Regions from separate parts of the Streptomyces sp. NPDC036815 genome, predicted to be linked through region 1. Evidence: predicted binding sites of a transcription regulator. Region 1 holds the regulator's gene; each other region holds the start of a gene.
The links. Region 1 encodes HrcA, which represses chaperone genes, less so after heat shock. Its sites were predicted from a motif close to TTNGCACTCNGNNNNNCNGAGTGCNAA; they were not measured.
Positions count from the first base shown of each region.

Region 2: groL (chaperonin GroEL) is a predicted target of HrcA. The motif match lies at 6,914-6,940, and genes of this name have one in related genera.
Region 3: groES (co-chaperone GroES) is a predicted target of HrcA. The motif match lies at 3,475-3,501, and genes of this name have one in related genera.

Region 1 covers NZ_JBVJPW010000001.1:416,911-427,196, reverse strand. The annotation lists gene ACZ69I_RS01860 (nitronate monooxygenase) at 1-257, opposite strand, end outside; gene dnaJ (molecular chaperone DnaJ) at 477-1,616, opposite strand; gene hrcA (heat-inducible transcriptional repressor HrcA) at 1,617-2,633, opposite strand; gene ACZ69I_RS01845 (MBL fold metallo-hydrolase) at 2,845-3,582, shown strand; gene ACZ69I_RS01840 (DUF3097 domain-containing protein) at 3,618-4,439, shown strand; gene hemW (radical SAM family heme chaperone HemW) at 4,563-5,795, opposite strand; gene ACZ69I_RS01830 (SpoIIE family protein phosphatase) at 5,842-7,764, opposite strand; gene ACZ69I_RS01825 (HAMP domain-containing protein) at 7,984-10,286, shown strand, end outside.
Region 2 covers NZ_JBVJPW010000002.1:379,515-389,800, forward strand. The annotation lists gene ACZ69I_RS07925 (class I SAM-dependent methyltransferase) at 1-613, shown strand, start outside; gene ACZ69I_RS07930 (hypothetical protein) at 652-876, opposite strand; gene ACZ69I_RS07935 (hypothetical protein) at 873-1,082, opposite strand; gene ACZ69I_RS07940 (helix-turn-helix domain-containing protein) at 1,199-2,041, shown strand; gene ACZ69I_RS07945 (DUF397 domain-containing protein) at 2,022-2,294, shown strand; gene ACZ69I_RS07950 (esterase/lipase family protein) at 3,768-5,051, shown strand; gene groL (chaperonin GroEL) at 5,156-6,781, opposite strand; gene ACZ69I_RS07960 (cold-shock protein) at 7,104-7,307, opposite strand; gene ACZ69I_RS07965 (MoaD/ThiS family protein) at 7,728-8,003, opposite strand; gene thrC (threonine synthase) at 8,089-9,384, opposite strand; SAM riboswitch class I at 9,402-9,572, opposite strand; gene ACZ69I_RS07975 (glucosyl-3-phosphoglycerate synthase) at 9,710-10,286, shown strand, end outside.
Region 3 covers NZ_JBVJPW010000005.1:249,574-259,859, forward strand. The annotation lists gene ACZ69I_RS14295 (RNA polymerase sigma factor) at 1-770, shown strand, start outside; gene ACZ69I_RS14300 (class I SAM-dependent methyltransferase) at 786-2,036, opposite strand; gene ACZ69I_RS14305 (polysaccharide deacetylase family protein) at 2,119-3,042, shown strand; gene groES (co-chaperone GroES) at 3,647-3,955, shown strand; gene groL (chaperonin GroEL) at 4,083-5,711, shown strand; gene ACZ69I_RS14320 (SDR family NAD(P)-dependent oxidoreductase) at 6,000-6,773, opposite strand; gene ACZ69I_RS14325 (MOSC domain-containing protein) at 6,827-7,510, opposite strand; gene ACZ69I_RS14330 (LysR family transcriptional regulator) at 7,592-8,488, shown strand; gene ACZ69I_RS14335 (WhiB family transcriptional regulator) at 8,559-8,888, opposite strand; gene ACZ69I_RS14340 (response regulator transcription factor) at 9,277-9,888, shown strand; gene ACZ69I_RS14345 (sigma-70 family RNA polymerase sigma factor) at 10,134-10,286, shown strand, end outside.

The DNA of each region.
Region 1 (10,286 bases):
CGGTAGACCTCGACGGCCGCGGCGTCGGCGGTGTCGGGCTGCGGCATGAAGAGGTTGACGCCGAAGGGCCGCGAGGTCAGCCCCCGCAGCTGTTTGATCTCCTGGTACATCCCGTCGGCGGTCTTGTACCCGGCGGCGAGGAACCCGAGCCCACCGGCCTCGGCGACAGCCGCGGCCAACTGCGGGCCGGAGGCACCGCCCGCCATGGGTGCCTGCACGATCGGATGGCGGCAGAGATCGGTCAGTGCGGAGCTCATGCACGCATCGTGCCACGCGCCGACCGGCAGGTGCGGGCCGCCCCGGGTTGCTCGCGCGGTTCCCCGCGCCCCTCAAGGGGCCGCGCAGCGGCCTTCAGGGGCGCGGGGAACCGCGCGCCAAGCCCCCACGACCCGCAGGAAGGGCCACACGCAAAGGCCCCCCGGCACGGGGACAACCCGCACCGAAGGGGAACCCTTACGAAGACACCGCTCCAGGCGTTACCGCCCGTTGAACGCATCCTTGAGCCGAGAGAAAAGCCCCTGCTGCCCCGGCTGGAACTGCCCCGTGGGCCGTTCCTCGCCCCGCATCTGCGCCAGCTCCCGCAGCACCCGCTCCTGCTCGGCATCGAGCTTCGTGGGCGTGAGGACCTCGACGTGCACGATGAGGTCTCCGCGACCGCCACCGCGCAGGTGCGTGATGCCGCGGCCGTGCAGCGGGACCGACTGACCGGACTGCGTGCCCGGCCTGATGTCGATCTCCTCCATGCCGTCCAGCGTCTTCAGCGGCACCTTCGTGCCGAGCGCGGCCGCCGTCATCGGGATGGTGACGGTGCAGTGCAGGTCGTCCCCGCGCCGCTGGAAGACCTCGTGCGGCAGCTCGTGGATCTCCACGTACAGGTCGCCCGCGGGGCCGCCGCCGGGGCCGACCTCGCCCTCGCCCGCGAGCTGGATCCGGGTGCCGTTGTCGACACCGGCGGGGATCTTCACGGTGAGCGTCCGCCGCGACCGGATGCGGCCGTCACCGGCGCACTCGGGGCACGGGGTGGGCACGACCGTGCCGAACCCCTGGCACTGCGGGCACGGCCGCGAGGTCATGACCTGGCCGAGGAAGGACCGCGTGACCTGCGACACCTCACCGCGACCGCGGCACATGTCACAGGTCTGGGCGGACGTCCCCGGCGCGGCACCTTCACCGCTGCAGGTCGTACAGACGACCGCCGTGTCGACCTGGATGTCCTTGGTGGTCCCGAAGGCCGCCTCGTCGAGGTCGATCTCCAGGCGGATCATGGCGTCCTGGCCACGGCGCGTGCGCGACCGGGGGCCGCGCTGCGACGCCGTACCGAAGAACGCGTCCATGATGTCCGAGAAGTTGCCGAAGCCACCGGCCCCGAAACCGCCCGCGCCACCGCCGCCGCCCGCCTGGGACAGCGGGTCGCCGCCGAGGTCGTAGACCTGCTTCTTCTGCGGGTCCGACAACACCTCGTACGCGGCGTTGATCTCCTTGAAGCGCTCCTGAGTCTTCGGATCCGGATTCACGTCCGGGTGAAGCTCTCGCGCAAGCCTCCGGAAGGCCTTCTTGATTTCGTCCTGGGAAGCGTCGCGGCGCACGCCGAGTACGGCGTAGTAGTCCGTGGCCACTTACGACTCCGCCAGGATCTGTCCGACGTAACGTGCCACTGCGCGTACTGCTCCCATCGTTCCCGGATAGTCCATGCGGGTCGGTCCGACCACGCCGAGCTTGGCTACTGCCTCGCTGCCCGAACCGTAGCCGACCGAGACCACGGAAGTAGAGCTGAGTCCCTCATGGGCGTTCTCATGACCGATCCGTACGGCCATGCCCGAATCCTGCACCTCCCCAAGCAACTTGAGGAGCACGACCTGCTCCTCAAGGGCTTCGAGAACGGGCCGGATGGTGAGGGGAAAGTCATGTCCGAAGCGGGTGAGATTGGCGGTTCCGCCGATCATCAGCCGCTCCTCGGTCTCTTCGACCAGGGTTTCGAGGAGGGTCGCGAGGACCGTCGAGACGGTGCCGCGGTCCTCGGCCTCGAAGGCCTCCGGCAGGTCCTGCACCAGTTGCGGCACGTCCGCGAAGCGGCGGCCCGCGACCCGGCTGTTGAGCCGTGCCCGCAGGTCCGCGAGCGCGGTCTCGCCGAACGGCGCCGGACAGTCGATCATGCGCTGTTCGACCCGGCCGGTGTCCGTGATCAGTACGAGCATCAGCCGCGCGGGAGCCAGCGAGAGCAGCTCCACGTGCCGCACCGTCGACCGCGTGAGCGACGGGTACTGCACCACGGCGACCTGCCGCGTCAGCTGCGCGAGCAGCCGGACCGTGCGCCCCACCACGTCGTCGAGGTCCACGGCGCCGTCGAGGAAGTTCTGGATGGCCCGGCGCTCGGGCGCCGTCATCGGTTTGACGCCCGCGAGCTTGTCGACGAACAGCCGATAGCCCTTGTCCGTCGGGATGCGCCCCGCGCTGGTGTGCGGCTGGGCGATGAACCCTTCCTCCTCCAGCGCCGCCATGTCGTTGCGCACGGTGGCCGGTGAGACCCCCAGACGGTGCCGCTCGGTGAGGGCCTTGGAGCCGACGGGCTCCTCCGTCCCGACATAGTCGTGGACGATGGCGCGCAGCACTTCGAGCCTGCGTTCATTGAGCATCGCGCACACCTCCAACTGTCTTCCGTCACGACGGGCCCCGAACGTTCCCCGAGCCCCCGTCTGGCACTCACCGTGCGGGAGTGCCAGCCTTTCAGAAGGTCAGTGTACGGCCGTCGGGTACGGCCCCGGCAAGGGCGGACCCCCCTGTGTCATGCCGCACTCCGGGCAGCCGGACCGAACGCCTCCCGTGGGATAGCGTCACCGCATGGACGTGACGCCGGCCTGGGAAGCGGCGGGCTGGGAGCAGCTCGCGCCGCGCGTGGGGCGGCGCCGCCTGCCCACCTGGGACTGCACGGCGGGACTCGTCGTCGGCGGGGACGCGGCCCTCATGATCGAGGCCGGGTCGAGCCTGGCCGAGGGCGCGGCCCTGCGCACCCAGGCCCGCGCCATCCTCGGCGGCGCCCGCCGGGTCACCCACCTCGCCCTCACCCACCCGCACTTCGACCACGTCCTCGGGGCGGCGGCCTTCGCGGGCGTGGAGGTGTACGGCGCGGTGGGCATCGAGACGGTTCTCACGGCGGGCCGCGACGAGCTGCGCGCGGACGCGGTGCGGCACGGCCTGGACGCGGACGCGGCGGCCGAGGCCGCCGACCTCCTGGTCCACCCGCACCACCTGGTGTGCGGGGAGTGGACGCTCGACCTGGGCGGCGGCCTGCAGGTGCTGCTCGCGAACATCGGCCCCGGGCACTCGGCCCACGATCTGGTGGTCCTGGTGCCGGGCGTGGACGGGGGCCGCGAGGTCGTCTTCTGCGGCGACCTCGTCGAGGAGTCGGGCACACCGCAGGCGGGCCCGGACGCGGTGCCGACGCGGTGGCCCGCAGCGCTCGACCGGCTCCTGGAGCTCGGGGGCGAGGACGCGCTGTACGTGCCGGGGCACGGTGCGGTGGTGGATGCGGCTTTTGTCCGTGCGCAGCGCGCCACACTGGCGGCCCGTTTCGGCGTGTCGTAGGCGGGAGCGGGCCCGTTCTTCCTATCGTCGGCAGAATGCGCCAGTACTCCGCCGATCTCACGCCCCCTTGGAAGAAGCCGAAGCCCGTGCCCGAGGTGGCGGCGGACGCCGGCCTCGTGGTCGAGGAGCTGAGCACGGGCTTCTGCGGGGCGGTGATCCGCTGCGAGAAGACGGCGCAGGGCCCGACCGTGACCCTGGAGGACCGCTTCGGCAAGCACCGCGTCTTCCCGATGGAGCCGAGCGGGTTCCTGCTCGAGGGCCGTCCTGTCACCCTCGTACGCCCCTCGGGCGCCGCGCGCGCTCCGGTACGCCCCTCCCGCACCGCGTCCGGCTCGGTGGCCGTCCCCGGGGCGCGGGCCAGGGTCGCCCGCGCGGGGCGCATCTACGTGGAGGGCCGGCACGACGCCGAACTCGTGGAGCGGGTCTGGGGCGACGACCTGCGCGTCGAGGGCGTCGTCGTCGAGTACCTGGAGGGCATCGACGACCTCCCGGCGATCGTCGCCGAGTTCGCCCCCGGCCCCGACGCGCGCCTCGGCGTCCTCGTGGACCACCTCGTCCCCGGCTCCAAGGAGTCCCGCATCGCCGCGGAGGTCACCAGCGCGCACGCCCTGGTGGTCGGCCACCCCTACATCGACGTCTGGGAGGCGGTGAAGCCCGCCTCGGTCGGCATCACGGCGTGGCCCCGGGTCCCGCGGGGCCAGGACTGGAAGACGGGTGTGTGCAGGGCGCTGGGCTGGCCGGAGAACACGGGGGCCGCGTGGCAGCGGATCCTGGGCTCGGTGCGCAGCTACAAGGACCTCGAACCGGCGCTGCTCGGCCGTGTGGAGGAACTGATCGACTTCGTCACGCTGCCCTGACGGCACGGGGGGCTCCTGCGCCTGCATGTACCGGGCCGGCCTCCGTGCCGTGGTGACGACACTCAGGGCGCCCCGCACGGCGCGTGAGATTCCCCGCGCCCGCGCCCGCCCCCGCGAACCGCCTCAGTCCACCAGGTCCCGCACCACCGCGTCGGCCAGCAACCGCCCCCGCAGCGTCAGCACCGCACGCCCCTCGTCGTACGGGGCGGCCTCCAGGAGGCCCTCCCCCAGCGCGCGCCGCGCCGCGGCGAGGCCGGTCTCCTTCAGGAGCGGGAGCGGGCAGCCGTCGCGCAGCCTGAGCTCCAGCAGGATGCGTTCCACCCGACGGTCCTCGTCGGAGAGCAGCTCACGCCCGGCGCCGGGCGACCCGCCCCCCGCGAGCGCCCCGGCATACGCGCCGGGATGCTTGACGTTCCACCACCGCACGCCCCCCACGTGGCTGTGGGCTCCCGGCCCGGCGCCCCACCAGTCGGCACCGCGCCAGTACAGCTCGTTGTGCAGGCAACGGCCGCTCTCGGAGGTGGCCCAGTTGGAGACCTCGTACCACTCGAAGCCCGCGCTCCCGAGGACCTCGTCGGCGATCAGGTACCGGTCCGCGTGCACGTCGTCGTCGGTCATCGGCACTTCTCCGCGCCGGATCCGCCGCGCCAGCTGCGTGCCCTCCTCGACGATCAGCGCGTACGCGCTCACGTGGTCGGGCCCGGCGCCGATCGCCGCGTCGAGCGAGGCCCGCCAGTCGTCGTCCGTCTCGCCCGGTGTGCCGTAGATCAGGTCGAGGTTGACGTGCTCGAACCCGGCCGCCCGCGCCTCCGCGACGCACGCCTCGGGCCGCCCCGGCGTATGCGTGCGGTCAAGCACCTTCAGGACGTGCTGCTTCGCGCTCTGCATGCCGAAGGAGACGCGGTTGAACCCGCCCTCGCGCAGCTCGGCCAGGTACGCCGCGTCGACCGACTCGGGGTTCGCCTCGGTCGTGATCTCCGCGTCGTCGGCGAGCCCGAACTCGTCCCGTACGGCGGCGAGCATCCGTACGAGGTCGCCCGCGGCAAGGAGCGTCGGCGTGCCGCCCCCGACGAACACGGTCCGCACCGGCCGCGGGTCGTCGCCGAGGACCTTGCGCGCGAGGCGCACCTCGTCGGTCAGGGTGTCCGCGTAGTTGTCGCGGGAGGCGAGCACGCCGCCGGAGCCGCGCAGCTCGGTGGCGGTGTAGGTGTTGAAGTCGCAGTAGCCGCAGCGCGTGGCGCAGTACGGAACGTGCAGGTAGAAGCCGAGTGGGCGCGAGGCCGCGCCGGCCAGGGCGGACGCGGGCAGCGCGCCGTCCTCGGGCATGGGCTCACCATCGGGCAGTGCGGAAGGCATGCCTTCGATTGTCCCCCACCGCTCAGGCCCCCTCGCCCGGCCCGCCTCAGCGCGCCCGCAGCACCAGAAGCGCCAGATCGTCGTCCGGCGGCCGGTCCGAGAACTCGTGCACGAGCCGCCTGATCCGCTCCGCCACCAGCCCCGCGTCGAGCCCCGCGCAGCCGGCGAGGGCCTCGGCGAGGCCGTCCCCGTCGTCGAACTGGCTGCGCCCCGAGCGCCGCTCGGTCACGCCGTCCGTGACGCACAGGAGCGTCTCGCCCGCCCGCAGGTCGAAGCTCTCGCTCGTGTACGTCTCGTCGTCGACGACCCCGAGCAGCATCTGCGGGGTGGCCGCCTCCCGCACCTCGCCCTCGGGCGAGAGGAGGAGCGGCAGCGGGTGGCCGGCGCACGCGATCGTGCAGCGCACTCCCCCTTCGTAGGGGACCAGCTCGCCGTACAGGAGGGAGAGGAAGCGCGAGGTGGGGCCGTCGGGCGGCACGCCCTGGCCGCCCGCGACCGCGACGACCGCGGCCGCGGCGTCCGCCGCCTCGGTCGCGTCGTCGAGGAGCAGCTGGTTGAGCCGGTCCATGACCTCCGCGACCGCGTACCCCTCGCGGGCGAGCAGGCGCAGCCAGGGGCGGGCGAGGCCGATGACGACGGCCGCCTCCGGGCCCTTGCCCTGGACGTCGCCGAGCGCGAAGCACCAGCGGCCCTCACTGGCGTGGAACACGTCGTAGAAGTCGCCACCGGGGCCGCCCTTGTCCCGCGGCTCGTACACCAGGCCGCTCTCGACGCCGGGGATCTCCGCGACCTTGCTGGGAAGCAGCCCGCGCTGCAGCACCTGGCTGATGTTGGCCTGGCGCTGATAGCGCCGCGCGGTACTGATCGCCAGGGCGACGCGGCGGGCGAAGTCCTCGACGAGGCCGGTGATTTCGTCGGCGAACCGGACCAGGCCCGCCCGGCCGATGACGAGGGTGCCCAGCGAGCGCCCGCCCGCGGCCAGCCGGTAGGCCAGGGCCGCGCCGGACGAGCCCGCTCCGGCCGCGAGGGCCTCGCCGGGCCAGGGGATGGGGAAGGCGCCCGAGCCGGCCGCCTCGGGCAGCTGCGGCGGCTCCTTCTCCAGGACGCGGCGGAGCTCCTCCATGCGGTGCTCGCTGCTGTGCCAGACGCGGGCGAGACGTGCGCCGGGGGCGCCCGGGTCCCCGCGCACGGGCCCCTCCGAGCCTTCCTCCAGCCACACCGCGCACCAGTCGGCGAGCCGCGGCACGAGCAGCTGTCCGGCGAGGGCGGCCACCATGTCCTCGTCGAACTGTCCGGCCAGCATGTCGGAGGCCTCGGCGAGGAACGTGAGCGCGCCCCTGTTCACCCATTCCATGTCGTGCGGTGTCCTCTTGGGCAGGGGCGCGAGGATCTCGGCGGCGCGCAGACCGCGGTGGAGCGCCTGCTCGCTCGCGTACGACTCGATCTCGTGGACGGCCTGGACGCCCTCGACGGGCAGCCGGGCCCAGACGGTCTTGGTGCCCGGGCGGTAGGTGATGCCCCAGGACTCGGAGAGGGTCGCGACGAGGTACAGGCCGCGGCCGTACTCGGGGGTGCCGCTCGCCGGGCGGGTCTGCTCGCTGCGGACGGCGCGGGAGGGGTGGTGGTCGGAGACCTCGATGACGAGGGCCCCGGTGCTCGCGCCGGGCTCCGCGTCGTCCAGGCGGCAGAGCAGCTCGACGGCCGTGCCCGCGTGCACGACGGCGTTCGTCACCAGTTCGCTCACCAGCAGCACGGAGTCGTCGGCCAGCCGGTCGGTGAATCCCACGGCCGCGGGCACGCCGAGTTCGGTCCAGTCGGCGAGCGCCGCACGCACGAACTTGCGTGCGGCGGCGGGCGCAAGCGGATTTCCGGGCAGAGATGTACCCACCACGACCGACGGCCCGGGGCGGTCCGGGGCCGGAGCGAAAGAACGGAAGTCGGTCTCCCGTTGCAGCGGAATGGACCCCACGGTGCGGCTCCTGAGCAGTTCGGGCGAATACGCCTCAGGCGACACCGACAGAGTGACAGACTGGCCGCGCCCATAAGCACCGAGTTACTGAAGTGGGCCGTTATGAGTGAGAACAGTGCTATGCCTGCGGTTCGAGACGACCGGATTCCGGTCCCCGCGCAGGCCGCCGTGTCCGGTACGGATTCGGCCATGTGTCAGCTGCGCCCGCTTCTCGCCGCCATGCGCGCCGCGCGGGACGGGGACTTCACCAAGGTCGCGCCGGTCGGCGAAGGCATAACCGCCGAGCTGTACGTGGTGTTCAACGAGATGCTCGACCGCTCGCTGCACTTCGACGGCGAACTCGTCCGCGTGCGGCGGGAGATCATACGACACGGTCGGCTGGACGAGCGGTTCGCCGCGAGCCCGGGACAGGGCCGGTGGGCGGCGCGCGTGTCGGAGGTCAACACCCTCCTGGACGCGCTGGTCGCCCCGGCGGCGAACGCCACCCGGGTGCTCAACGCGGTGGCGGGCGGCGACCTCACCCAGCGCGTCGACCTGCACGACGGCACCCGCGAGCTCCGGGGCGATCTGCGCCGCCTGGGCCGCGCCGTCAACACGATGGTCGATCAGCTGTCCCTCTTCACGGGTGAAGTCACGCGCGTCGCCCGCGAGGTCGGTACGGAGGGCCGGCTCGGCGGGCGCGCCAAGGTACGAGGGCTCTCCGGCAGCTGGCGGGACGTGACGGAGGCCGTCAACACGATGGCGTCCCGCCTCACCGCGCAGGTGCGCGACATCGCCCTCGTCACCACGGCGGTGGCGCAGGGCGACCTGACGCGCACCGTCACCGTCGAGGCGACGGGAGAGCTTCTCGAACTGAAGCTGACCGTGAACACGATGGTGGAACAGCTCTCCGCGTTCGCCGCCGAGGTGACACGCGTGGCGCGCGAGGTCGGCACGGAGGGCCAGCTGGGCGGCCGCGCGCAGGCCCGGGGCGTGTCGGGCGTGTGGAAGGACCTCACCGACAACGTCAACTTCATGGCGTCGAACCTCACTTCGCAGGTCCGCAACATCGCCCAGGTCACCACGGCCGTCGCCAACGGCGACCTGAGCCAGAAGATCACCGTCGACGCCCGGGGCGAGATCCTGGAGCTGAAGTCGACGGTGAACACGATGGTCGACCAGCTGTCCGCGTTCGCCGACGAGGTCACCCGCGTCGCCCGCGAGGTCGGCACGGAAGGCAATCTGGGCGGGCGCGCTCAGGTGCGGGGCGTGTCGGGCGTGTGGAAGGACCTCACCGACAACGTCAACTTCATGGCGGACAACCTCACCTCCCAGGTGCGCAACATCGCGCTCGTGTCGACGGCCGTGGCCCAGGGCGACCTCGGCAAGAAGATCACGGTCGAGGCCAAGGGCGAGATCCTGGAGCTGAAGTCGACGATCAACACGATGGTCGACCAGCTGTCCGCCTTCGCCGACGAGGTCACCCGCGTCGCCCGCGAGGTCGGCACGGAAGGCAACCTCGGCGGTCAGGCGCAGGTCCGCGGCGTGTCGGGCGTGTGGAAGGACCTCACCGACAACGTCAACTTCATGGCGTCGAACCTCACCTCGCAGGTCCGCAACATCGCCCAGGTCACCACCGCAGTGGCGAACGGCGACCTCTCCAAGATGATCACGGTCACCGCGCGCGGGGAGATCCTGGAGCTCAAGGACACCGTCAACACCATGGTGGAGCAGCTGCGCGCCTTCGCCGACGAGGTGACCCGGGTGGCCCGCGAGGTCGGCACGGACGGCCGGCTCGGCGGACGCGCGCAGGTCCTCGGCGTGTCGGGCGTGTGGAAGGACCTCACCGACAACGTCAACTACATGGCGGACAACCTCACGGGCCAGGTCCGCAACATCGCGCAGGTCGCGACCGCCGTGGCCCAGGGCGACCTCTCCAAGAAGATCGACGTGGACGCGCGCGGCGAGATCCTGGAGCTGAAGACCACCATCAACACCATGGTGGACACGCTGTCCTCGTTCTCCTCCGAGGTCACCCGCGTGGCCCGCGAGGTCGGCTCCGAGGGCCAGCTGGGCGGCCAGGCGCGGGTCGAGGGCGTCTACGGCACCTGGAAGCGCCTGACGACGAACGTGAACGAGCTCGCGCTGAACCTCACCACACAGGTCCGCGCCATCGCCGAGGTGGCCTCCGCCGTCGCCCAGGGCGACATGACCCGCGCCATCACCGTCGAGACGCGTGGCGAGGTCACCGACCTCAAGGACAACATCAACCTCATGGTCTCCAACCTCCGCGAGACCACCCGCGCCAAGGACTGGCTGGAGTCCAACCTCGCCCGTCTCGCCGGTCTGATGCAGGGCCACCGCGACCTGATGGAGGTCGCCGACCTGATCCTGCGCGAGCTGACCCCGCTGGTGAACGCGCAGTACGGCGCGTTCTTCCTCGCCGACCCGGACACGGCGGAGTCCCCGGCGCCCACCCAGGTCACCGCCAAGGGCCTCGCCTTCATCGCCGGGTACGGCGCCGCGCAGGGCTCCGTCGTCGA
Region 2 (10,286 bases), on a different contig from region 1:
CGACCGCGTTGCCGACACCTACGTCCACATGATGCAGACGACGGGAATGGCCGACATCCGCCGCCATCCGTGGCTCAAGGCGTCGATAGACGCCTTCGCCGACACGGTGAGCGGGCACGGGCCCGTCCTCGACGTCGGCTGCGGCCCCGGCCAGGTCACCGCCTACCTCGCCGAGCGCGGCCTCGACGTCTCCGGCGTGGACCTCTCCCCCCGCATGATCGAGAACGCCCGCCGCCTGCACCCGCAGTGCCGCTTCGGCGTCGCCTCCGCCACCGAGCTCGACCTCGAGGAGGCGTCCCTCGGCGGTGTCCTCGGCTGGTGGTCCCTCTTCAACCTCCCCCGCGCCGTACTCCCGCAGGTCCTCGCCATGTTCGCCCGCGCGCTGAAGCCCGGCGGCCACCTCATCGCCGCGACCCACGTCGGCGACGAGGACTTCCGGCGCACCGAGGCGTACGGGGACGTACCCGTCCGCTGGACCACGCACAAGTGGCAGCCGGAACAGCTCACCGCCCTCATCGAACAGGCCGGCCTGCGCCCCGTCGCCGAGCTCCGGCTCCCCCCTGGCGAGCAGACCGGGCCCGGCGTGGTCATCATGGCCGAGCGGCCCGCCTGACCCCGCCCCTTCGGCTGCCGTAGCCGTCTACGACGAGCTCACGGCAGCCGCCCCTCCCGGTTCACCTGCCTCACCCGCTCCCGCAGCACCTCCACCGGCGGCGCCTCCCCCACCGACGCCGGCGGGCAGTCCCACTCCCGCCCGCCCCCGATCGGCCTCAGCTGCACAAGGCCGCCCTCGCAGCCCATCACCTGCCCGACACTCCCGTCCCTGAAGTCGACCGCGAATGTCCCCGTCTCCGGCACGCAGGGGTCCTCGTTCACCGCGCCTCCTCCAGTACCGCCGCCAGCCGCAGCGCCGTGTCGAGATTGCAGCGCCCCAACTCCACGAGCGGCAACGCACCCTCCGTCACGCTCAGCGGGTCCACCCGCAGCGACGGCAACGTGATCCCCACGCCCGTCAGTGCCGCCCTCACCTGCCGTACGGCTTCCTCCGCCGCCCGCATCCGTTCCTCCGCCGTCAGCGCCATCGCCCCTGCCTCTCCTACCGAGTGTTGCCTTTTCCTCACCCAGCGTGTCCGAGTCTGCGTACGCTGAACAACGCAGAAAACTCAACAACCCCCCGTGTTCGTGGAGGAGTTGTCCCATGACCCGCCCCAAAGACCTCGACCCCTCCTCCAACCCCCGAGCCCTCCTCGGCGCGGAGCTGCGCCACGCCCGCGAACGGGTCGGGCTCAGCCAGGAGGCGCTGGGCTCGCCGCTCTTCGTGAGCGGTTCGTTCATCGGACAGCTGGAGGCCGGGACGCGTCGCATGCACTTGGAGTACGCGCGGCACTTCGACTCCGTCCTGGAGATGGGGGGCTTCTTCGCGCGCAATTGCGGTGCCCTGGCCAAGTCCAAGTACCCGGATCACTTCGCGGAGGCGGCGGAGGCGGAGGCGGTTGCTACGGCGATCAGGGAGTACGCGCCTCAGCTGATCCCGGGGTTGCTGCAGACCCCCGGCTACGCCCGAGCCGTCTTCTGCGACGGACGCCCCTCAGCGACTGACGATGAGATCGACGAGTTGGTGGCCGCCCGATTGGAACGAGCCCATCTGCTCGACGACCCAACAACGCCGTTGGTGTGGGCAGTGCTTGACGAGTCTGTACTGCGAAGAAGGGTGGGTGGGCCTGCGGTGATGGCGGAGTCCCTGCAACACGTCGCGACGCTTGGGCGCAAGCGCCGACTCATCGTGCAGGTACTCCCGTTCGCGGCAGGAGGGCACATGGCCATGGGCGGCTCGCTCAAGCTGATGTCTTTCGCGGACGCGGCGCCCCTGGCCTACCTGGAAGGCTTCAGGACCGGGCGACTTGAGGACGATCCTGCGAGCGTGGCCCAATACGAACTCGCTTACGATCTGCTTGGGGCCAGCGCACTCTCACCCCGGGAATCCCTGGCTCTGATCGAATCAGTGGCGGAGGATTACGCGCATGAAGAGCAGCAGCCCTGAGTACGACTTCCGAACCGCCGTCTGGCAGAAGTCGACGTACAGCGACGCCAGTGGCGGCAACTGTGTCGAGGTCGCCCGGTGGCGCAAGTCCACGCACAGCGCAGGAGATGGCGGCGACTGCCTCGAAGTAGGCGACGGGCACTCGAACCCAAACGTCATCCCGGTCCGGGACTCCAAGAACCCCACGGGCCCGAAACTCATGTTCCAAGGCACTGCCTGGTCCGCCTTCGTCACGAACATCAAGCGCGCCTGACGGGCCCGGCAACGACTGGTACCGGGGCCGCCCGGTTTTTTGCGGAGTGTGGCGCCTCCGGGCCGGCAGTAAAGGGCGCTCCTACGTCGCGTCGGCTGCGCCGATTCCGCTGCGCTCCACCCTTGACTCCCGCCCCTCCACCGCACGTTGACTATGACCCGGACGGCCAGGGGTGGGACCCACGGGACTGCCTACGGGGTCATCACCATTCATCGCCGGGTGCGGACCGGCCCATCGTGAGCGCAGGCCACGGAAGGCGCTCGGCCAGCCGCCCGGCCACGCCGCTCGGGCCACCACCTCTCGCTGCCGGGTGCGGACCGGCCCATCGTGCCCGGACGCCACACGCGGAGGCGCCGCCCGACAGGCGATTCGCCTCTCTCGGGAACCTACTTTGGGAAAGTTGCGAATGAAGACGCCGCGCGCCCCCCTCGATGGCGAATGCGCCGTGCACCGCCGGAAGGAATTGGCTCCGGCCCGGCGAACCGGCACCGGCACCGGCCCTCCGGGGTATCAACTTTGGGAAAGTTGCGAAGCAGACTGCCGCGCGCCCCCCGTCACGCGCACTGCGCCCCCAGTCACGTGAACTCTCGACCGCAACACCCCCTGATGGGCGGTCTTGGGGAGGGCGCGTGGGGTGTGGCCGGGGGGCGCGCGCCGACCTGCTTCGCAACTTTCCCAAAGTAGGTTCCCGGGAGCGCCCGACCGAGCCGCGACGGTGACGGCCACCGACGATGGGCCGGTCCGCACCCGGCCGCGAGAGCCGATGACCCGAGCGGCGGAGCCGGGCGGCTGACCGAGCGCGCACCGAGGCCCCCGCCCACGATGGGCCGGACCGCACCCGGCCGCGAGAGCCGATGACCCGAACGGCGAAGCCGGACGGCTGGCCGAGCACGCACCGAGGCCCTCACCCACGATGGGCCGGACCGCACCCGGCGATGAAAGGGAATGACCCCCTAGGCAGTCCCGTGGGTCCCACCCCTGGCCGTCCGGGTCAAGGTCAACGTGCGGTGGAGGGGCGGGAGTCAAGGGTGGAGCGCAGCGGAATCGGCGCAGCCGACGCGTAGCGCAGCGGAGCGCCCTTTACTCCCGGCCCGGAACCGCCACACTCCGCAAAAAGCCGGGCGGCCCCGGCAACCATCAAAGACACCGCCCCACCGAAGTCCCCGCCCCCCAGGCCCGCTTCACGACATACTTCCGCCCCCCACCCCGGCGCCCACACCCCCCACCCCCCACCCGACTTGGCCGACGCGCCGCCACCCGTACCCGAACTCCCCGCACCCCCACCACACCGCCCCCTGGCCAGACGCCCGTCCCCCCTCACGTCCCACCCGTAAACGGCCGAACCCACCCTGTCCGAAAGGCCCCACACCCCCGCCCGGATCGAGCGCTCCCCCTACCCGGCGACTACCGGACGTACCAAAGATGGCACCGCACGTGACCGGCAAGCCCGCGTATCCGTCCGAGGGGACCCTCATGCCCAAGCCCAATGATCCGCACGCGTCCAACGAACCCCACGAGCCCGCCGATTCACAGATCTCCGCCGCCTTCGGGGCCGCCGCCCGCGTGACCCTGGCGCCCGGTTCCAAGGAGGCCAGGGAGCACCCGACCGAGGCGCCGGAGCCGGACGACGAGTGGGCGCTGCCGAGCGGCAGGGCCTGGGTGTACCTCGCCGACACCGGGCGGGGCCTGACCCGGCCGGTGATCCTCGCCGACGGGTTCAGCAGCGGGCCCAGCGAGCTGGACTTCTCGTGGGAGATCCTGGAGTGCGGCCCGTACCCGTTCATCAGCGCGCTGCGCCGGCGCGGCTACGACGTCATCCTGATCGGCTACGACGAGCGCAGCGCCTCGATCCTGGACAACGCGCAGGTAGTACGGGCCGCGATCCTGGAGGCGACGGCGCGGCGCAGGGGCGAGCACCCGCTGACCGTCGGCGGCTTCAGCATGGGCGGTCTCGTCGCCCGCTACGCGCTGGCCAGGATGGAGCACGACGGCGGCGCGGAGAACGACCACCAGACCGCGCTGTACTTCTCCTTCGACAGCCCGCACCGCGGCGCGTGGGTGCCCCTCGCGCTGCAGTCGTTCGCGCACTACATCCGGCGGCTCAACGCGGCGTTCTCGAACCAGATGAACAGTCCGGCCACCCGGCAGCTGCTGTGGCAGCACATCGCCGAGTGGGACGACAGCCCGGAGACGGACAAGGAGCGGGTGGAGTTCCTCGCCGAGCTGGAGCGGGTCGGCGGCTGGCCGAGCCGGCCCCGCAAGATCGGCGTCGCCAACGGCGTGCGCACGGGTGAGGGGAACGGCATCCGGGGCGGCGAGCGGGCCTTCCACGGCAAAGGGCTGGCCATCACCGGCACCCGGCTGCACGCGCAGCCCGCGGGGCAGCAGCAACTCATCGCACAGCTACGGGTGGTGACGTTGCGCAAGCCGCAGATCCACACGTCGGGCATCCCGGAGATGGACGGCGCTCCCGGCGGCACCCTGGAGGGCTTCGGCATCCTCGCCGACGAGCTGGACAAGATCCCCGCGATCATCGGTCTCGGCTCCGAGGCGGACATCCGCGAGCACTGCTTCGTGCCGGTCGTCAGCGCGATCGCACTGCGCGACATCGACACCCACGAGAAGCTGTACGGGCCGGTCACGGCCTCGGCGGAGGAGGAGAGCGAACTGGACGAGTTCCTCTGCGCCTCCCGGAACGAGGGCCACACCTCGGTCACCGAGGAGCTCTGCACCTGGATCATGGACCGCCTGCCGTAGTAGCTCCGGCGGGGCCGAGAACGCCGCAGGGGCGGCACCCTCCCGAAAGAGAGTGCCGCCCCTGCGTACGAGCTACGCGCTCAGGACGATCGATCCGCGAGGGATCAGAAGTCCATGTCACCGCCCGGCATGCCGCCGCCGGCCGGGGCAGCGCCCGCCTTCTCCGGCTTGTCGGCGATGACGGCCTCGGTGGTGAGGAACAGCGCGGCGATGGACGCGGCGTTCTGCAGAGCGGAACGCGTGACCTTCGCCGGGTCGAGGATGCCCTCGGCGATCATGTCGACGTACTCACCGGTCGCGGCGTTCAGGCCGTGGCCGACGGTCAGGTTGCGCACCTTCTCGACGACGACGCCACCCTCGAGACCACCGTTGACGGCGATCTGCTTGAGCGGGGCCTCCAGGGCGAGCTTCACGGCGTTGGCGCCGGTCGCCTCGTCACCCTGCAGGTCGAGCTTCTCGAAGACCGAGGCGGCCTGGAGGAGGGCCACGCCACCACCGGCGACGATGCCCTCTTCGACGGCGGCCTTCGCGTTGCGAACGGCGTCCTCGATGCGGTGCTTGCGCTCCTTGAGCTCGACCTCGGTCGCGGCACCGGCCTTGATGACGGCCACGCCGCCCGCGAGCTTCGCCAGGCGCTCCTGGAGCTTCTCGCGGTCGTAGTCCGAGTCGCTGTTCTCGATCTCGGCGCGGATCTGGTTGACGCGACCCTGGACCTGGTCGCTCTCACCGGAGCCGTCGACGATCGTCGTCTCGTCCTTGGTGATGACGACCTTGCGGGCGCGGCCGAGCAGGTCGAGACCGGCGTTCTCCAGCTTGAGGCCGACCTCCTCGGAGATGACGGTGCCACCGGTGAGGATGGCGATGTCGCCGAGCATGGCCTTGCGGCGGTCACCGAAGCCCGGGGCCTTGACGGCGACGGACTTGAAGGTGCCACGGATCTTGTTGACGACCAGGGTCGACAGGGCCTCGCCCTCGACGTCCTCGGCGATGATCAGCAGCGGCTTGCCGGACTGCATGACCTTCTCGAGGAGCGGAAGGAGGTCCTTCACGTTCGAGATCTTCGAGTTGACGATCAGGATGTACGGGTCGTCGAGCGACGCCTCCATACGCTCCATGTCGGTGGCGAAGTACGCCGAGATGTAGCCCTTGTCGAAGCGCATGCCCTCGGTGAGCTCGAGCTCAAGACCGAAGGTCTGCGACTCCTCGACGGTGATGACGCCTTCCTTGCCGACCTTGTCCATCGCCTCGGCGATGAGCTCGCCGATCTGGGTGTCGGCGGCGGAGATGGAGGCCGTCGAAGCGATCTGCTCCTTGGTCTCCACGTCCTTGGCCTGCTCGAGGAGGGCACCGGAGACGGCCTCGACGGCCTTCTCGATGCCGCGCTTGAGGGCCATCGGGTTGGCACCGGCGGCCACGTTGCGCAGGCCCTCGCGGACCAGCGCCTGGGCCAGGACGGTCGCGGTCGTCGTGCCGTCACCGGCGACGTCGTCCGTCTTCTTCGCGACCTCCTTGACCAGCTCGGCGCCGATCTTCTCGTACGGGTCCTCGAGCTCGATCTCCTTGGCGATGGAGACACCGTCGTTGGTGATCGTGGGGGCGCCCCACTTCTTCTCGAGGACGACGTTGCGACCCTTGGGGCCCAGGGTCACCTTGACGGCGTCGGCGAGCTGGTTCATGCCGCGCTCGAGGCCGCGCCGTGCCTCCTCGTCGAACGCGATGATCTTGGCCATGTGAAGTGGTCCTCCCGGACGGGGTGGAAAAGCAAGCAAACGGACCGTGCTGGTGCCCGCGACGGACGGCCTGCAGCCCTTGTGGTTCCTTGCCCCACCCGGTCTGCGGGCCTCACCGACCCGATCCAAGTTCTGTCACTCTCACTCGGAGAGTGCTAAGCCCAATGATTAGCACTCGACCCCTGCGAGTGCAAGCGCCTCTCGAGGATCCCGCACAGCTCGCGGGCGCGCGCCGCGCGTACCCCGCGCACACGAGGGGCCCGTACCCCTGACGGGATACGAGCCCCTCGCGATGCTTGCTTCGGTGGTCGGTCGCGCCGAGCTAGACGGCGAGCTTGACCATGTCCGCCTGCGGACCCTTCTGGCCCTGCGAGATCTCGAATTCGACTCGCTGACCTTCTTCAAGGGTGCGGTACCCGTCCATCTGGATCGCGCTGTAGTGGACGAAAACATCCGCACCACCGTCGACCGCGATGAAGCCGTACCCCTTCTCCGCGTTGAACCACTTGACGGTGCCCTGAGCCATGCCTAACTCCCCTATTACTGGCCCTTGCACAGGACCGCACTTCGCGGACCCGGGTCAGACCTCACCGCCCACTGCTGGGGGTGTGCGCCGGAACGCGTCGACCGCCGCTGAATGTATCTGTCCAACTGCCGTCTGCAACAGGTCAATCGGACGAGAATTCTGGGCACGCCCGATCGGTAATATGCGGAGAATTCGCCACGATTCAGGGCAAGACGGGCCAGGCAAAAGCCACATAAGGTTCAAATGGGCAGCGCGCTTTGGCTACTTCTTGTCGACTCCGGGCCGACTTCGTATATGCGCTCGGCATTAACGGCGAAGCACTCTTCCCAACTGTACCGCGCTCAACCATGCAGAATTGCCCCCTCCGTTTCGCGAACGGAGAGGGCAATTCGGGTTAAGCAGGGTTCTTGCGGAAAAGGATCAGCCGCCGGCGACGGCCGGAATGATCGAGACACCCGCGCCGTCCGGGGTCGCCGTCTCCAGGCCCTGCTCGAAGCGGACGTCGTCGTCGTTGACGTACACGTTCACGAAGCGGCGCAGCTTGCCCTGGTCGTCCAGGACGCGGGCGGCGATGCCCGTGTGGTTCTTCTCCAGATCGGCGATGACCTCACCGAGGTTCGCCCCCTCGGCGACGACCTCGGCCTTGCCGCCGGTGTAGGTGCGGAGAATGGTGGGGATGCGGACGTTGACACTCATGGGTTCACCTCGGGGGTACGGGCCCCGGCAGGGGCGCGGGGAACTGCGCGACCAGCCACGGCCGGTCCGCAGCGGAACAAGAAGCTCAGCCGGCCAGACCCGCGGAGCGGAACGCGTCGAGGCTCGGCTTGATCGTCGCCGTCGCCTGAGACCTCTCGGCAACCGCGTCAAGCGTCTTGAGCCCGTCCCCGGTGTTCAACACCACCGTGGTGAGCGAGGGATCGATGAGCCCCGCCTCGACCAGCTTCCGCGTGACGCCCACCGTCACACCGCCGGCGGTCTCCGCGAAGATCCCCTCACTCCGAGCGAGCAGCTCGATCGCGTCGACGACCTGCTCGTCGTTCACGTCCTCCACCGCACCGCCCGTGCGACGCGCGATGTCCAGGACGTACGGCCCGTCGGCCGGGTTGCCGATGGCCAGCGACTTGGCGATCGTGTTCGGCTTCTGGGGGCGTACGACGTCGTGCCCGGCCTTGAAGGCCGCAGACACCGGGGAGCACCCCTCCGCCTGGGCGCCGAAGATCTTGTACGGCTTGTCCTCGACGAGGCCCAGCGCGATGAGCTCCTTCAGCCCCTTGTCGATCTTCGTGAGCTGCGATCCGGAGGCGATCGGGATGACCAGCTGGTCGGGGAGGACCCACCCCAACTGCTCGCAGATCTCGTACGCGAGGGTCTTGGAGCCCTCGCCGTAGTACGGCCGCAGGTTGACGTTGACGAAGCCCCAGCCCTCGCCCAGCGGGTCGCCGATGAGCTCGGAGCAGAAGCGGTTCACGTCGTCGTAGTTGCCCTCGATGCCGACGAGCTCGCCGCCGTACACCGCGGCCATGACGACCTTGCCCTGCTCCAGGTCGTGCGGGATGAACACGCAGGAGCGGAAGCCGGCGCGGGCCGCGGCGGCGCCGACGGCGCCCGCGAGGTTGCCGGTGGAGGAGCAGGAGAGGGTGGTGAAGCCGAAGGCGCGCGCGGCTTCGAGCGCCTGCGCGACGACCCGGTCCTTGAAGGAGTGCGTGGGGTTGCCGGAGTCGTCCTTGACGAACAACTTGCCCTGTTGGACGCCGATTTCCCTGGCGAGGTTGTCGGCCTTGACGAGCTGGGTCCAGCCGGGGTTCAGGTTCGGCTTGTCGGCGACGTCGGCGGGGACGGGCAGGAGCGGGGCGTAACGCCAGATGTTGGCGGGGCCGGCCTCGATCTGCTTGCGCAGGGATTCCGGGTCGCCGAGCGGCAGGTCGTACGCGACTTCGAGGGGGCCGAAACACTCGACGCACGCGAAGATCGGACCGAGCGGGAACTTCGTGCCGCACTCTCGGCAGGAGAGACCCGATGCGGGGCCGAGGTCTACGGAAGAGGTGGTGCTTTCGGTGGCGACAGTCTGCACAGCCATGGAGGCGAGGCCCTTTCTCCTCATCTTCCTCGCGACGCATCTCGCCGCGAGACGGAATTGGCACCTTCCCGGGCCCGGAGCCTCGCGGCGCTGATCGCGCACACGGTGACACTCGCGTCTCGCGACGCGCGGCTGGGTGGTTGCCGGGGCTTCAACGGGCCGTATCCCTCTGCCCCTCTGGATGAGCGGTATTCGATTGTGTGACGCCCGGGGACCCCCGACATGCGTGGGTCACCGGCGTTGTTCAAGACTGTAACCGAAGCCCCGGACCCTTGAGATAGTCGTCCGAACCGCGAGATGGATCACATATGGGAGGACCGCGACCGTGCTGGAAGAGGCCGAGCACTGGCTGAGCAGGCGTTCCTGGTCCGTCGCCGACCGCCCGCTGGACCTTCTGGCCGCCGCCAAACGCGCGTCCGGCACCTCGGTGAGCGTCGTACTGCCCGCGCTCGACGAGGAGGGGACGGTCGGCGACATCGTCGCCGAGATACGCCGCGCGCTGATGGAGGAGGTCCCGCTGGTCGACGAGCTGGTGGTGATCGACTCCGGCTCCACGGACCGTACGGCCGAGGTCGCGGCGGCGGCGGGCGCCAAGGTCGTCCACCGGGACGAGATCCTGCCGCGCCTGGCGCCGGTGCCCGGCAAGGGCGAGGTGCTGTGGCGGTCGCTGCTGGTGACGGGCGGGGACATCGTCGCGTTCGTCGACGCGGACCTGCGGGAGTTCTCCGCGGACTTCGTCTCGGGCATCGTGGGCCCGCTGCTCACCGACCCGGACGTGGCCTTCGTGAAGGCGATGTACGACCGGCCGCTCGGTGCGGCGGCGGGCCAGGGCGGCCGGGTGACGGAGCTGATGGCGCGCCCGCTCCTGAACATGCACTGGCCGCGCCTCGCGGGGTTCGTCC
Region 3 (10,286 bases), on a different contig from region 1:
GCATCCTCGCCACCAAGGACGTCGCCTTCGAGGTCCCCCGCGGCCCGGACCGCGAGGCCCGCCTCGGCTCGGTCCTCGAAGTCATCTACCTCATCTTCAACGAGGGGTACGCCGCCACGGCGGGCGACGACTGGCTGCGCCCGGCGCTGTGCGAGGACGCCCTGCGCCTCGCGCGGGTCCTCGCGGGCCTCATGCCCGAGGAGGCCGAGGTGCACGGCCTGGCCGCGCTCCTCGAACTCCAGGCGTCGCGCGCGGCGGCGCGCACGGGGCCGTTCGGCGAGCCGGTGCTGCTCAAGGAGCAGAGCCGGGCCCGCTGGAACCGGCTCCTCATCCGGCGCGGTTACGCCGCCCTGGCGCGGGCCAGAGCCGCGGCCGCCTCGTCCAGGGCCCTCGGCCCGTACGCGCTGCAGGCCGCGATCGCCGCCTGCCACGCCCGAGCGCACACGTACGAGGAGACGGACTGGCAGCAGATCGCCGTCCTCTACGGCCTGCTCGCGGCCCGCACCCCGTCCCCGGTGGTCGAGCTGAACCGCGCGGTCGCGGTCTCGATGGCACAGGGCCCGGAGCCCGGCCTGTCCCTGGTCGACGCGCTCACCGCCGAACCGGCCCTGAAGGACTACCACTTGCTGCCCAGCGTGCGGGGCGACCTGCTGGAGCGGCTCGGCAGGACGGCCGAGGCGTGCGCGGAGTTCGAGCGGGCGGCGTCGCTGGCGCGCAACGAGAGGGAACGGGAGCTGCTCCTCGCGCGGGCGGCCTCCTGCCAGCTCTGACCGGCCGGGCCCGGGTCAGTCCGTCGCGGCCGGTGCCGGATGCCCGATCAGCATCGTCGGCGCGCCCGCCACCCGGGTCAGGAAGACCGTCGCGGACCGCTTCCCCTGAGGCTTCACCTTGCGCCGCAGCTCCTCCGGCTCGACGGCGGACCCGCGCTTCTTCACGGTGAGCACGCCGACTCCGCGCTCCCGCAGCAACGCCTTCAACTTCTTTACGTTGAAGGGGAGTTGATCGGTGATCTCATAGGCCGTGGCGTACGGGGTGTCGTGCAGGGCGTCGGAGGTGACGTACGCGATGGTCTCGTCGATCAGCCCGCCATCGACCCGGGCGGCCACCTCGGCGACCAGGTGCGCGCGGATGACGGCGCCGTCCGGTTCGTACAGATACCGCCCGACGGGACGCACCCCGGGATCCGGCAGCATCGCGTCGAGCGAGGACCACAGGGAGGCGGCGCCGGGCAGCAGCGTCGCGCGGTGCGAGGACGGCACGTCGGTGCCGAACCAGAGCACGGCCTCCTTCACGTCGCCGCCGTCCGAGATCCACTCGGCCCCCGCCTCGGCGGGGATCGCCTCGTGCGGGATGCCGGGAGCGATCTTCAGCGCGGCGCGCGGCGCCTTCAGCGCCGTCTCCACCGCCCACGACAGGGGCGGGGAGTAGGACTCCGGGTCGAAGATGCGGCCGCGCCTGGCGGAGCGGCGCGCCGGGTCCACGAACACCGCGTCGTACGCGGAGGTGTCGACCTCGGTGACATCGGCCTCGCGGACCTCGATCAGCTCGGCGAGCCCGAGGGCCTCCGCGTTGGCGCGGGCGACCGCGCAGGTCAGCGGGGAACGGTCGACGGCGAGTACGGAGATCCCGGCCCGCGCGAGGGCGATCGCGTCGCCGCCGATGCCGCAGCACAGGTCGGCGAGCGAGCGGACCCCGAGGGCCTTGAAGCGCTCGGCGCGGTGGGCGGCGACGGAGGAGCGGGTGGCCTGCTCGACGCCGTCGGGCGTGAAGAACATCCGGGCCGCGTCCTCGGCGCCGAACTTCGCCGCGGCCCGTTGCCGCAGCCGCGCCTGCGCGAGGGCGGCCGTGACCAGGAGCGCCGGGTGCGTGCGGCGCAGCCGGGTGGCGGCGGCGAGCTCCTGTGCGGGCTCGACGTCCCGCACCTCGTCGAGCAGGGCCCGGCCCTCGGCGGTGCGGAGGGCGGCGAAGGCGGCGAGGGGATCCCCGAGGTCGGTCGCGTGGCCGCTCGGCGTGTTCGGGTCGTTCACCTGCCCCATTGTGGGCCAGTCGGTGGACGGTGCGCGGCCGGTGGCGGTGTCGGGGCCGCAAAACGACCTTGAGCTGCGAGGATCCGGCTCCATGCAACTAGTACGACAAAACGTAAAATACGCCAGAAGACGGAACAATCGGGTGCGCGCCGCGGTGGCCGTCCTGGCCGCCTCCGCCATCGCGTCGGGCTGCGCCTCCGCGGGCGGCTCCGGCGCGCCCCCCGCCCACGGCCAGCAGCCGCTCAACGCCCCGCCCGCCCGTGCCCTGGACTCCTACGCCCAGAAGCTCGGCGCGATCCAGGCGGCCAGGGTCGCGGCGGCCAGGCGTTGGGGTCTGGCGAAGACCCCGCTCGCCGCGCCCCCACCGCCCAGGACGAAGCCGCGGATCACCACCCGCAAGGGCTTCGACGTCAAGGGCCAGTCGAGCCTGCCGCCGGTCTTCACGACGGTCCCCACCAAGGACAAGGTCGTCTTCCTGACCATCGACGACGGCGCCGAGAAGGACCCGGCGCTGCTCAGGATGATGGGCGAACTGCACCTGCCGTACACCGCGTTCCTCAGCGACTACCTGGTCAAGGAGGACTACGGCTACTTCAAGAAGATGCAGGACCGCGGCGTCACCCTGAACAACCACACCCTGCACCACCGCTACCTGCCCGGCCTGTCGTACGAGGGCCAGCGCCGCGAGATCTGCGGCATGCAGGACGTCATCGCGAAGCACTACGGCAAGCGCCCCGAGCTCTTCCGCCCGCCGTACGGCAACTACAACCGGGACACCCTGCGCGCCGCCAAGTCCTGCGGCGTCAAGGCGGTCCCGCTGTGGGCGTCGGAGGCCTTCGCCGACCACATGGAGTGGCGCGAGTGGGACAAGGACCTGCACCCCGGCGACATCATCCTCACGCACTTCCGGGGCCGTGAGGACTGGAAGGGCACCATGCCCGACATGGTCCGCCGGGTCATGAAGACGGTCACGGACAGGGGTTACGCGGTGGCCAGGCTGGAGGACTACCTGTGACCCCCCGGGCGCGAGCGCGCCGCCGCCGTCTCCTGACCGGAGCCCTCCTGTGCGGCCTGCTCGCGCCCGCACTCCTCTCGGGCTGCGCGGAATCGGTGGACCCGATCGAACGCCTGGGCCGCAAGGCAACCCACAAAATCCCCCCACGCAAACCGAGTACGTCTTCACACCCGACCCCGAAGCCGGGCTCGGGGTCAGGCGCCCCCGCTTCCCGCTGTGGGCAGGCGTTCCGCTGGGGGTTCCCCCAGGCCCTTGAGGCGCTGGGGGAGGAACGGGTGGGCACAGCCCCCGGTGCAGGGCCACAAGAATCGGGGCCGCCACGAATCGCCGCTGGGGAACCCGAAGAGCCCGAGAGCCGTTGCCCCGACAGGGAAAACGCGCCGCCCGCCCCGCCCAGAGGCACCGCCATCCGCTAAAGCCCGACGCAGTCGATTGGCACTCCGCTTGACCGAGTGCTAATCCCCGTCCTAGTCTCACTTCTGGCACTCCCCACTGGAGAGTGCCAACAGCGACGGGCAGGTCCGGCACCCGCGACGACGGATCCACCTGGTCGCCACACTCAGACTCTTAACCCCGTGAGATCTCCGAAGGGGGAGACCGGATCGTGACGACCGCCAGCTCCAAGGTTGCCATCAAGCCGCTCGAGGACCGCATTGTGGTCCAGCCGCTCGACGCCGAGCAGACCACGGCCTCCGGCCTGGTCATTCCGGACACCGCGAAGGAGAAGCCCCAGGAGGGCGCTGTCCTCGCCGTGGGCCCGGGGCGTTTCGAGAACGGCGAGCGCCTTCCGCTCGACGTGAAGGTCGGCGACGTCGTGCTGTACAGCAAGTACGGCGGCACCGAGGTGAAGTACAACGGCGACGAGTACCTCGTCCTCTCGGCTCGCGACGTGCTCGCGATCGTCGAGAAGTAATTCACCGCTTCACCTGCTTCACCAGCAGATTTGCTTTTGAGCTGCGCCCCTGGTCACCCCGCTGATTGCCGGGCGGCGAGGGGCGCAGTTCGTTCACCCGAGTTTTCGAGAGGGCTGAATCGCTCCCATGGCGAAGATCCTGAAGTTCGACGAGGACGCCCGTCGCGCCCTTGAGCGCGGCGTCAACAAGCTTGCCGACACGGTCAAGGTGACGATCGGCCCCCGCGGCCGCAACGTCGTCATCGACAAGAAGTTCGGCGCGCCGACCATCACCAACGACGGCGTCACCATCGCCCGTGAGGTCGAGGTCGACGACCCGTACGAGAACCTCGGCGCCCAGCTGGTGAAGGAGGTGGCGACCAAGACCAACGACATCGCTGGTGACGGCACCACCACCGCCACCGTGCTCGCCCAGGCCCTGGTCAAGGAAGGCCTGCGCAACGTCGCCGCCGGCGCCTCCCCGGCCGCCCTGAAGAAGGGCATCGACGCCGCCGTCGCGGCCGTCTCGCAGGAGCTCCTCGCCACCGCCCGTCCGATCGACGACAAGGCCGACATCGCGGCCGTCGCCGGTCTGTCCGCCCAGGACCCGCAGGTCGGCGAGCTCATCGCCGAGGCGATGGACAAGGTCGGCAAGGACGGTGTCATCACCGTCGAGGAGTCCAACACCTTCGGCCTGGAGCTCGACTTCACCGAGGGCATGGCCTTCGACAAGGGCTACCTGTCGCCGTACATGGTGTCCGACCAGGAGCGTATGGAGGCCGTCCTCGACGACCCGTACATCCTGATCCACCAGGGCAAGATCTCCTCCATCCAGGACCTCCTGCCGCTGCTCGAGAAGGTCATCCAGGCCAACGCCTCGAAGCCGCTCCTGATCATCGCCGAGGACGTCGAGGGCGAGGCCCTGTCGACCCTGGTCGTGAACAAGATCCGCGGCACCTTCAACGCCGTCGCGGTGAAGGCCCCCGGCTTCGGCGACCGCCGCAAGGCCATGCTCGGTGACATCGCCACCCTCACCGGCGGCACCGTCATCGCCGAAGAGGTCGGCCTCAAGATCGACCAGGTCGGTCTCGACGTGCTCGGCACCGCCCGCCGCGTCACCATCACCAAGGACGACACCACGATCGTCGACGGTGGCGGCAACAAGGCCGAGGTCGAGGGCCGCGTCGCCCAGATCAAGGCCGAGATCGACGCCACGGACTCCGACTGGGACCGCGAGAAGCTCCAGGAGCGCCTCGCGAAGCTGGCCGGCGGCGTGTGCGTCATCAAGGTCGGCGCCGCCACCGAGGTGGAGCTGAAGGAGAAGAAGCACCGTCTGGAGGACGCCATCTCCGCGACCCGCGCCGCGGTCGAGGAGGGCATCGTCTCCGGTGGTGGCTCCGCCCTGGTGCACGCCGTCAAGGTCCTCGAGGGCAACCTCGGCAAGGAGGGCGACGAGGCCACCGGTGTCGCCGTCGTCCGCCGCGCCGCCGTCGAGCCGCTGCGCTGGATCGCCGAGAACGCGGGCCTCGAGGGCTACGTCATCACCTCGAAGGTCGCCGAGCTCGACAAGGGCTTCGGCTTCAACGCCGCGACCGGTGAGTACGGCGACCTGGTCAAGGCCGGCGTCATCGACCCGGTCAAGGTCACCCGCTCCGCCCTGGAGAACGCCGCGTCCATCGCGTCGCTGCTCCTCACGACCGAGACCCTGGTCGTCGAGAAGCCGGCCGAGGAAGAGGCGGAGGCCGGTCACGGCCACGGCCACGGTCACTCGCACTGACCTGAGTTGCCCGAGGCCCGGCTCCCCGCACAGGGAGCCGGGCCTCAGGCCTTTTCGGGGGTGCGTCTGCCGGGTCGCTGCCCGTCGCCGGGTGCGGTTGCCTTCGGCTGGTCGCGCAGTTCCCCGCGCCCCTTAAGGGGCGCTCGCCGAAGTCGCCTCAGGGGCGCGGGGAACTGCGCGAGGACGGACCACGACCCGCACCCGGCAAGGACCCGCACCCCAGCAGACGCACCCCGCCCCGCCCCCGCAAAGGCCCCCGCAAAGGCCCCCGCAAAGGCCCCCGCAGGCCTACTGCGGCCCGTACTTGCGGCCCGTACGGGACGTCACCCCGCCCAGCAGCGACCGCGGCGTCACCTTCACCACCCCCATCAGCGCCTTGTACCGCGGGTCGGGGACGGACAGCGTGCGGCCGCGGGAGAGATCGACGAGCGCCGTCGCGACCAGCTTGTCCGCGTCGAGCCACATCCAGTTGGGGATGTTGGACGTCCCCATCCCGGCCCGCTCGTGGAACTCCGTGCGGACGAAGCCGGGGCAGAGCGCCATCAGCCGCACCCCCGTGCCCGCCAGGTCCTTCGCCGCGCCCTGGGTGAACTGCACGACCCACGCCTTCGAGGCCCCGTACGTCCCGCGCGGCACGAACGCCGCCACCGACGCGACGTTCACGACACCGCCGCGCCCGCGCTCCCGCATCGACTCCGTCGCGGCCGACGTCAGCCGCAGCACCGCCTCGCAATGCACCTTGAGCATGGTCAGCTCGTCGGCGAGCGAGACCTCCAGGTAGCGGCCCTTGTTGCCGAACCCGGCGTTGTTGATCAGCAGGTCGACCGGGTCCCTGCGGTTCGAGAGCCGCTTCTCGACGGTCTCGATGCCCGTGTCCGTGGCGAGGTCCGCGGTCAGCACCTCGGCCTCGATGCCGTGCCGGTCGTGCAGCTCGGTCGCCTGCTCGCGCAGCCGCTTGGTGTCGCGAGCCACCAGGACGAGGTTGTGCCCGTCACCGGCGAGGCGCCGCGCGAAGGCGGCGCCGATGCCGGCGGTTGATCCCGTAATCAGAGCCGTAGTCATGGCCCAAGGCTAGTGAGAGCGGGCGGCCCCCGTGGCGCGCCCGCGGCCCGGCCCTACGTCACCAGGTCCTCGGCGCCGTGCCGCGCCAGGTACTTGCGGGCCCGTTCGGTCGTCTCGGGGTGCAGGGCGTCGCCCGCCGCGAGCAGCCGCGGCAGCAGCGACTTCTCCGTCGTGACGGCCCGGAACTGGAGGCCGACGGTGACCTCGTGCGCGGGCCGGTGCACGATCCGGATCGCGTCCCCGGCCCGGATCTCGCCCGCCTCGATCACCCGCAGATACGCGCCGGGAGCACCCTCTCCGGTGAACCGCTTCACCCACCCCGACTCGTCGAGGTGGCCCTGGAACGTACGGCAGGGAATGCGCCCGCTGGTCACCTCGAGCACCAGATCGGAGCCGATCCGCCAGCGCTCGCCGATCCGCGCGCCGGTCACGTCGACCCCGGACGTCGTCAGGTTCTCGCCGAACGAGCCGTCGGGCAGCGGCCGCCCGAGGGTTTCCTGCCACGCGTCGAGGTCCTCGCGCGCGTACGCGTACACGGCCTGGTCGTTCCCGCCGTGGTGCCGCAGGTCGCTTATCTGGTCCCCGGCGAGCCCGCTGCCGCCGACGCCCTTCGCGCCCGGCGCCGTCACGAGGACCGGCCCGCGCACCGGCCGCTTGTCGATGCCGGTGCTGCCGGAGGGGGAACCGGCGTACTCGACGACCGTGCGACGGCCAACATTCACCGAAAGAAGCTCCATGCGCAGCAGGCTAAGGCAGTCCCCTCAAAGCCGCGAAGCATTATTTCGCGATATGCCCAAGCGCCGCTTATGCTCGATCCCATGATCGAGGCCCGTCACCTCCGCGTCCTGCGCGCCGTCGCCGCCACCGGCTCGTTCTCGGCCGCGGCCCGCGAGCTCGGCTGCACCCAGCCCGCCGTCAGCCAGCAGATGAAGGCCCTCGAATCCTCCACCGGCACGCCGCTGCTGATCCGCACCGGCCGTGAGATGCGCCTGACCCAGGCCGGCGAGGCGCTGGTCAGGCACGCCTCGGGCATTCTCGCCGGACTCACCGCCGCGGAGGAGGAGGTCGCCGCCATCGCGGGCCTGCGCGCGGGCCGGGTGCGGCTCGTCTCCTTTCCCAGCGGCAGTTCCACCCTCGTCCCCGGCGCCCTCGCCGCCCTGCGCGCCGCCCACCCCGGCACCCGCGTCTCCCTCGTGGAGGCGGAGCCGCCGCGCTCGGTGGAGATGCTGCGCGAGGGGGACTGCGACGTCGCCCTGGCGTTCCGGTACGAAGGGGCGACGGCCGCCGAGGAGTGGGGCGACCTCATCGTGCGTCCGCTGCTCGCGGACCGGCTGGTCGGTCTCGTGCCCGAGGGGCACCGGCTGGCCGGCGCGGACTCGGTCACCATCGGTGAGTTCGCCGACGAGTCGTGGATCGCGGGCTGCCCCCGCTGCCGCAGGCAACTGGTGGAGGTCTGCGAGAGCGCGGGCTTCGTGCCCCGGATCGATTTCGCGACCGACGACTACCCGGCGGTGATCGGCCTGGTCGGCGCCGGACTGGGAGTGGCGGTGCTGCCCGAGCTCGCGATCGAGTCGGTGCGCCCCAAGGGCGCCCGCACCGTGACGGTGGAGCCTGCCGTGCAGCGGGAGATCGTCGCGCTCACGCTGCCGGATCTGGCGCAGGTGCCGGCCGTCGCCGCCACGCTGGACCATCTCGCGCGGGCCGCTGCCCGCTGAGGAAGGGGGCGGGAGCCGCCCCGAGGCCGTTCCGGAGCCCTCCGGAGAGCCTGTTCGAAGAAACGTTCCTTCAACTGTGCGACACGGTGCTGCCCGCCGAGGCGGACGCCGTGACCAGGCGGTTGCGCGCACGCCCCATGAGCTCTTCGCGCTCGTCCTCGGTCAGTCCGCCCCACACGCCGTACGGCTCGCGCACCGCCAGCGCGTGCGCGGCGCACTCCGCGCGCACCGGGCACCGCATGCAGACCTCCTTGGCGGAGTTCTCGCGTGCGCTGCGCGCCGCTCCCCGCTCGCCCTCCGGATGGAAGAAGAGCGAGCTGTCGACCCCGCGGCAGGCCGCGAGGAGCTGCCAGTCCCACAGATCTGCGTTCGGTCCGGGAAGGCGGGAGAAATCTGCCATTGCTGGTCCCCTTGAAGCCGTTCTTCGCGGATACGGTGCCCATGACCGTACATCTACTGTCTAAGGAGATGAAAATATGACTCATTGCGAATCTAGCCATAGACACCAGGAAAAGGGAAGAAAAGCCGCTAAATGGGGCATAGCTTGTGATGAAAGGTTGAGGGTCTCCCGCGCGCTCTGCGCTGTGTCCGCGCCCTCACGTAGAGTGCCGAAGGTGGCTGACTGCCCCGTAACTCTTTCGGGTGACCGTCGTTGAGAGTGCGAGGCGGTTGAAAGAACAAGCGCTCGGGCAGGTGTCCGAGAGCGTCAACCGCACAGGTGACGAATATGTACCAGCCTGGAGGCTCAAGGTGACGCGCAGCAGCTGTGAGAGCCGCGGAGGACAGTCATGACTTCTGTCCTCGTGTGCGACGACTCCCCGCTTGCCCGAGAGGCGCTCCGCCGCGCGGTCGCGACCGTGCCCGGTGTCGAGCGCGTGACGACAGCGGCCAACGGCGAGGAAGTCCTCCGCCGCTGGGGCGCCGACCGCTCGGACCTGATTCTGATGGACGTACGCATGCCCGGACTGGGCGGCGTCGAGACCGTCCGGCGGCTGCTGTCCGCCGACCCCGGTGCGCGCATCATCATGCTCACCGTCGCCGAGGACCTGGACGGGGTCGCGCTCGCGGTCGCCGCCGGTGCCCGCGGCTATCTGCACAAGGACGCCTCCCGCGCGGAGCTGCGGGCGACCGTCACCCAGGCGCTCGCCGACCCGACGTGGCGGCTGGCTCCGCGCAGACTGCGCTCGGCCGAGATGGGCGCCGCGCCCACGCTCACCGCGCGTGAGATCCAGGTCCTGGAGGGCATGAGCCACGGCCGTTCGAACGCGGAGATCGGACGTGAGCTCTTCCTCTCCGAGGACACGGTGAAGACGCACGCCAGGCGGCTCTTCAAGAAGCTCGGCGCCTCGGACCGGGCACACGCCGTGGCGCTCGGTTTCCGCTGGGGTCTGGTGCGCTGAGTGTGCTGCCGCGGGGGGCCCGCGACCCCCGTCCGCCACCCGGCGGGCGGGGCGACGGATGCCCGCCGCTGCTTGTTTCGTCGCCGATGCCGCATCCTTGAGGTGTGGAGTTCCTCGGGGACGAGTCGATCGAGCGGGAGGGGAGGGCGCAGGAGATGAGTTCCGGCGCACCTGCTCATAACGCTTCAGTGCACAACTACGGACGCGGTGCCACGGATCCTTCGCCGTCAAGGCACCATGGACCGATGCGCGATGACAAGACGACGGTGATCGGTGCCCTCGTCCTTCGCGCGGTCGAGGGCGACGAACAGGCCACGCACGACCTTCTCGCGCACGTGCACCCCTTGGCGCTGCGCTACTGCCGCACCCGGCTGTCCCGACTGCCGGGTGACGCACGG